Regions from separate parts of the Bradyrhizobium sp. FW305-F6 genome, predicted to be linked through region 2. Evidence: predicted binding sites of a transcription regulator. Region 2 holds the regulator's gene; the other holds the start of a gene.
The links. Region 2 encodes LexA, which represses DNA repair genes until DNA is damaged. Its sites were predicted from a motif close to TGTTCNNNNTGTGTTCNG; they were not measured.
Positions count from the first base shown of each region.

Region 1: recA (recombinase RecA) is a predicted target of LexA. The motif match lies at 1,417-1,434, and genes of this name have one in related genera.

Region 1 covers NZ_JBYSYD010000003.1:43,131-46,545, forward strand. Annotated here, with positions in the region: gene AC3WLX_RS20520 (DUF2798 domain-containing protein) at 1-18, shown strand, start outside; gene AC3WLX_RS20525 (hypothetical protein) at 542-715, opposite strand; gene recA (recombinase RecA) at 1,526-2,614, shown strand; gene AC3WLX_RS20535 (hypothetical protein) at 2,720-3,415, shown strand, end outside.
Region 2 covers NZ_JBYSYD010000001.1:23,264-26,678, forward strand. Annotated here, with positions in the region: gene AC3WLX_RS00110 (ComEC/Rec2 family competence protein) at 1-441, shown strand, start outside; gene AC3WLX_RS00115 (hypothetical protein) at 568-1,002, opposite strand; gene lexA (transcriptional repressor LexA) at 1,389-2,090, opposite strand; gene AC3WLX_RS00125 (molybdopterin molybdotransferase MoeA) at 2,267-3,415, opposite strand, start outside.

The DNA.
Region 1 (3,415 bases), on a different contig from region 2:
GCCGGGCGGCAGGCATGAGGAATCGCTATCGGAGACCGAGACGGCCTGACCGCCGGCGGCATCAGCCGCCCGCGGGTGCGACGATCGAAGGCCTCAGACTGGCCCCGCGGCCGTCCAAATTTGGACATCCGCTCGCACCACTGCCGACATACCCGTCGGCAAGATTTCATCCGTTCGGCGCAGCCATGGGGGAAACGTGGCCCGCCGATAATGGGGTGGCATCATGGACAACGTAGAGCGGTCATTCGCCGCCGCGACGGCGGCTGGCTTCCTTGTGCTGGTGATCGGCCTGGTGCTGTTGGCGGTGCTGTAGGCGACGGCCCTGGCGGCAATGCAACCGCGCCGGACGAGCGGCGCACGCCCGCCTTTTCAAAAAGGTGGAAACAACCCCATGCACAGTAGGCCGCCGGGAAAATTCCCTGCATAGCCAATAGCTTAATATTGGTATTTAGATACCTATCCGCGGTTTCGTCTCGCAGTCTGCGGTCGAAGCCAGGCGCCCATCCCAGGAGGTTGCGCGCCTGGGTTCCTCCTGACGGGCTCAGTTGATCCTGATCTCGTCCAAGGGCAGATGGAGCTGGGCGGCGCGCTCTTCGCGGTCCTTCCTGCGGAACTCGTTCTCCTTGCGCTCGAACTTCACCATCTCCTCGCGCGCTGCGTCGAGCAGGGGCTTGCGCCCGATCGTATCGTGATGCGTGTTGTTGTTGTCCGTCATGACCTGAGCTTCCCAGTGTTGCGGTCCCACCCCACAGAAGGCCGAAGACCGCGAAAAGGTTCGGTGCCGCAGGATTACGGAAACATGACGGCGCGCCGGCCGCGCGTCGTTGAGGCAGGTCATGTTCGGCCGCCTGTGTTGCAGGCAAACCGCCGTCGGCCGCACGAATGGGAGCCGCTGACATCCGGGTGGTGTCCCATTGGGGCAGCCATGCCGAATTCTCACGCCAAACGCCGGCTGTCAGAAGCTCGGTGAGCCTGGGTGCGACTGTTGCTGACACGGGCGGAAACGGCCCTTGAAATCGGGCCCGCCAGCTGAATCGGCCTTACTCGCTCCAATACAGGCGCTTGCAGGTCGGGCAATCGTAGACGTTGACATGACCGTTCTTGCGAACGTCGAGAATACGGGCGCGGAATCTTGTCGGTGTTCGGCAATCGTCGCACCGAGGGGTGCGCTCGGTGCTGGTGTGTTCCGCCACTTCCATTGCCCCGGATCCTCGTTGACAGGCGGGAGCGCGCGACTCTCTCAGCCACCGACGCCCCGATAAATCGTTGCCGGTGATGAGAAGGACGGTGCCCGTAAATTACGCAGCCAACAATAACATGCGACAGGCTCGCACAGGTTGCGGTCTGAAGTTGAGAAAACGAACCAGGGCACGGGTCAGAACGATTTAGCCAGATAGGTGCAGGAGAAATCCGCAAAAGAACATATTGCGAACTTAGAACAAATAGGGTACGTTGCTTTTATCGCCGAGCTGCCTCGCAACCGTTTGTCCCTCACGCGAATCCTCGCCATAAGGAGCACGACCCAATGTCCGCAACTGCCCTGCGTATCGTCGAAGGATCCTCCATGGACAAGAGTAAAGCTCTGGCCGCCGCGCTCTCCCAGATCGAGCGCCAGTTCGGCAAGGGCTCGGTGATGAAGCTGGGCAAGAACGACCGCTCCATGGACATCGAGGCGGTGTCCTCCGGCTCGCTCGGGCTCGATATCGCGCTCGGCATCGGCGGCCTGCCCAAGGGGCGCATCGTCGAGATCTACGGGCCGGAATCCTCGGGCAAGACCACGCTGGCGCTGCACACGGTGGCGGAAGCGCAGAAGAAGGGCGGCATCTGTGCCTTCATCGACGCCGAGCACGCGCTCGACCCGGTCTATGCCCGCAAGCTCGGCGTCAACATCGACGAGCTCCTGATCTCGCAGCCCGATACCGGCGAGCAGGCGCTGGAAATCTGCGACACGCTGGTGCGTTCGGGTGCGGTCGACGTGATGGTGATCGATTCGGTCGCGGCGCTGGTGCCGAAGGCCGAGCTCGAGGGCGAGATGGGCGATGCGCTGCCGGGCCTGCAGGCGCGTTTGATGAGCCAGGCGCTGCGCAAGCTGACGGCCTCGATCAACAAGTCCAACACCATGGTGATCTTCATCAACCAGATCCGCATGAAGATCGGTGTGATGTACGGCTCGCCCGAAACCACGACCGGCGGCAATGCGCTGAAATTCTACGCCTCCGTCCGCCTCGACATCCGCCGCATCGGTGCGATCAAGGAGCGCGACGAGGTGGTCGGCAACACAACGCGCGTCAAGGTGGTCAAGAACAAGCTGGCCCCGCCCTTCAAGCAGGTCGAGTTCGACATCATGTACGGCGAGGGCGTCTCCAAGATGGGCGAGATCCTCGATCTCGGCGTCAAGGCCGGCATCGTCGAGAAGTCCGGCGCCTGGTTCTCCTATGACAGCCAGCGCCTCGGCCAGGGCCGCGAGAACTCGAAGGCATTCCTGAAGGCCAACCCCGACATGACCGCCAAGATCGAGACCGCGATTCGCCAGAACTCCGGCCTGATCGCCGAACAGATCCTGGCCGGCACCCCCGAGCGTGACGCCGACGGCGAGGAGCCGGCGGACGAGTAAGCCTTAACGCGAAAGTTTTTCGCGAGGAGCGGGCACTGAGGACGTTGAGTTGCCGACGTCTTCGGTGCCCGTTTGGTTTTTGCGTTGCGTCGATCAGGTGGGGCGATGAGGCGGCTGATCTTGACCGGCTGGGGCGGGGGGAGTGATCTCGCTCGATCGGGTTTGGCGGAGATCGTCATCCCGTTCCATTTTGAGTTTGAATGGGGACCGCTCCCGTACGCGGAGAAGCTCTCAGCTTATTTGGCTGCCTACACCCCAGAGCTTGGCCATGCCGAACATTGGTCGGATTGGGTCAGCTGGCCCCGGGGCGCCCAGGGTCGCAAATTGTCGCTGGCTGAGTTTTGCGAGCCGTATGATAAGATCGAACTCTGGTTCGGAGCGGCTCCCCGCGACCAGCTGCAACTGGCCTGGTTGCTCGATCACCTCGGCAGTTATCCCGCACTGACACGGAAGCTCGGGCTGCGATTGCTGGGCTCCGACCTGTTTTTCAGCCCCGATTATGATTTCGCCAAGAGCGCGCCTCATATTCCTGTCGTAGGCGTCGCTGCGGAGGAGTTCGAGACTGCCACGTCGGCGTGGTCGGCCTATCGCGCGCCAACGCCCGAGGCTTGCATGGATTTGCTTCACCGCGATCTGAGTGCTCTGCTGATGCTGCGGCCGGCTCTGCTCGATCTGCTCGCGGAACTGCCGTCACCCCGGACCGGGCTTGGTGCGACAGAGATGCGATTTCTGGAGATGCTTGCCAGAGGGTTTGCCAACACGAATGGATTGTTTCACCTGCGCTCGCAACGGCGCACCTAT
Region 2 (3,415 bases):
CTGCTCAAGCAGTGGCTGGCGGCCGATGCCGATCCGCGCGATGCCGGCAGCACCTCGTTGGCCGACGGTGTGTCGTGTGACGAGGCCGGCTGCGTGACGCCGCTCGCGGACGGACGGCTGGTCGCGCTGTCCCTGCGCATCGACGCGCTGGCCGACGATTGCAGCCGCGCGGCGCTGGTGGTGACGGCGCGTCCCGCGCCGCCCGATTGCGCGGCGATGGTCGTCGACAGGCCGCGTCTTGCGAGCCAAGGCGCGCTGGCGTTGACGCAGCGTGGCGACGGCTTTGCCGTTCAGGCGGTGAGGGCGAGAGGCGCCAGTCGCCCCTGGCTGCCGGCAGGCGCCGGCGAAGGCGATTTCGACGGCAACCTTGCGCCGAGGACGGTCGCGCCGCGCAGCCGGGATGCAACGCCATCGGAGACCGACTTGCAGGCTGACGATTGAGGATCGATGCGGGGCGGCGGTCCGGCGAGACTGCGCAGGACGCAAACCATACCATCTCGCCGGCCTCGGCCGGCGATGGCATTTCAACTTCCGGCCCTCGACCGATCCGCCGGGGGCCTCGACCGATCAGCCGATCGGCTGGCGTGCGATCGGGGACCGCGTGTCGGCGACGATCTGCGGCTTGTGCTCGCGTTCGCCCACCGCCTGGGTCACTGGCAGTTGCAGCACGGTTGCGCGCTGGCCTTCGACGAGCTGTGTCACCAGCACGTATCTGCCGTCGGGGAATTCGATCGCATCGTGATGCCGATCGGGAATGTGCGGGTCGATCTTGCCGAACTTGCCGACGCGTGAGTTGACGGTGCGCGTCCAGATCCAGCGATTGTCGTAGCGGACGTTGTCGGCGAAGGCGAGCTCCGTTCCCGGCAGCAGGCAGACCGCGACGGAGAGATCGGCTGCGGAGGCGAAGCCGCGCGTCGAGGTGCCGCGGAAGGTTGTCGTGACGATCGTCTCGCCGACTTCGGCGGGGCGTGTCGCGACGGCATGCAGGCTATAGTCACACATCGGGTGCTCCTCATGCGAAGATGGCGACCCGCGTCTCTTCGAGGCGCAGGCCTCTCTCAGAGTGAGCCTGCGACGCTCTGCTTGGTTATGGGCAAATCTGCGGCTCGCGTCCGCAGCACGCGATCACATTATCTTTCTCGGCGCGATTAGGAACAAACTGCGCGTCGATGCATTCGGCAGCGCGGATCAGCGACGGCCGGCATCAACTCGGATGGTTGGCGCGAAATGACTGCACGCCTGCGCTTGCGAACCAGGAAGTCGCGCAGAAGGAGGGGCCGGACAGTCAGCGCAGAACCAGAGGGACCATCCAGCCGAAGCGGACGAAGCGTCCGCTCCAATCTTGGAGCGAGGGTGCCGGTCGAAAGCGCGCGGCGTGCTCGATAAGCTCAGTACTTTCGATAGAGCCCGATCAGCTTGCCCTGAATCTTCACGCGGTTCGGCGGCAGGATGCGCACCTCGTAGGCGGCATTGGCAGGCTCGAGCGCGATCGAGGCGCCGCGGCGGCGGAAGCGCTTGAGCGTGGCCTCCTCGTCGTCGATCAGCGCGACCACGATGTCGCCGGTATCGGCGCTCTCGTTGCGCTGGATCAGCGCCATGTCGCCGTCGAGGATGCCGGCCTCGACCATCGAATCGCCGCGCACCTCGAGCGCATAATGCTCGCCCGAGCCGAGCATGTCGGGCGGCACGCTGATGGTGTGGCTGCGGGTCTGCAACGCCTCGATGGGCGTGCCGGCCGCGATGCGACCCATCACCGGCACCGCTACGGGCCGTTCACCCTCGTCCGCGGGCGGGCTGGAGCTCGCGCGCACCTTGCCGAGATTGCCCTCGATGACGCTCGGGGTGAAGCCGCGGCGATTGCCGGCGGCGGCCTGGAGCTCGGGCAGCTTGATCACCTCGATGGCACGGGCGCGGTTGGGGAGGCGGCGGATGAAGCCGCGCTCCTCGAGCGCCGTGATCAGGCGATGAATGCCCGACTTCGAGCGCAGGTCGAGCGCATCCTTCATCTCGTCGAAGGACGGCGGCACGCCGCTTTCCTTCAGACGCTCGCTGATGAACCGCAGAAGCTCGTATTGTTTGCGCGTCAACATCTCGACCTAAGTCCCCCGGTTGATGTCGTTCGATTCCGAGACGATGAATTCGGCAATAAGCCGCTACATCCTCGAAACAAATCATGAACGGACCCTATATGTTCGATATGTGTTCCGCAACTGCTTAATTTACGGTGAACGGGGCGAGGCTCGCGGAATACGTGCGGGCCCGGAGCTCAGACCGGAAGCCGCAGCACCTCGCAAGGCGTGCCGGCCTCAGCCTTCGGCGCGAATGGTGCGCGCACGAGAAGTACCTGTGCCGCAGCGAGATTCGCAAGCAGCGAAGAGTCCTGATGATTGACGGGGACGGCGACGGGTGTGCCGTCCTCGCGCAGCTCCAGGCGTGCGCGCAGGTAATCCTCGCGCTGGTCGTTGGCACCGAGGTCGCGGCCCAGCACGGCGCGCTCTCTTTGATGACGAATGTTGGAGCGGCCCGACAGCGCACGAATCAGCGGCACCATGAACAGGAAGGCGCACACGTAGGATGAGACGGGATTGCCCGGCAGGCCGATCACGCGCATGGCGTCGAGCCGTCCGTGCATCATCGGCTTGCCCGGCCGAATCGCGATCTTCCAGAACGCCATCGCGATGCCTTCGTCTCTCAGCGCCTGCTGGACCAGGTCGTGGTCGCCGACCGACGCACCGCCGGTCGTGACCAGGATGTCGGCACCGCGCTCGCGGGCCCGGCGGATGCCCGCGGACGTGGATTCCAGCGTGTCGGCGGCAATGCCGAGGTCGATGGTCTCGGCGCCCTCGCTGCGCGCCAGCGCATGCAGGGCATAGCCGTTGGAATAGACGATCTGGCCGGGTCCCGGCCTGGTGCCGGGCGTCACGAGTTCGTCTCCGGTGGCGAGGATCGCGACCTTCGGACGACGGCAGACGGCAAGGTGCGGGTGGTTCATTGCGGCGGCGAGCGCGAGATCGCGCTCGGTGAGACGAGTTCCCTTGCGCAGCAGCACGTCGCCTTCAGCAAAGTCGACGCCGGCGGGGCGGATGTGCCTCCCGGGAATCGCGGCCTCCTTGATCGTGACGCCGCTGCCGTCCGCGACGGTGTCCTCCTGGATCACCACCGCGTCGGCGCCGTCGGGAATGACGCCCCCGGTGAAGATTCGCACGGCTTCGCCGGGGCCGACTGTTCCGGCGAACGGACGGCCGGCTGCGACCTCGCCGGTCACATTAAGCCTGGAATTGATCGTGGCTGCGTCGGCCGCGCGCACCGCGTAGCCGTCCATCGCCGACATCGCTTCGGGCGGTTGCGTGCGCCGCGCCGCGAGGTCGCGCGCGAGCACGCGATGGTAGGCCTGGTCGAGGGCAACCGTCTCTTC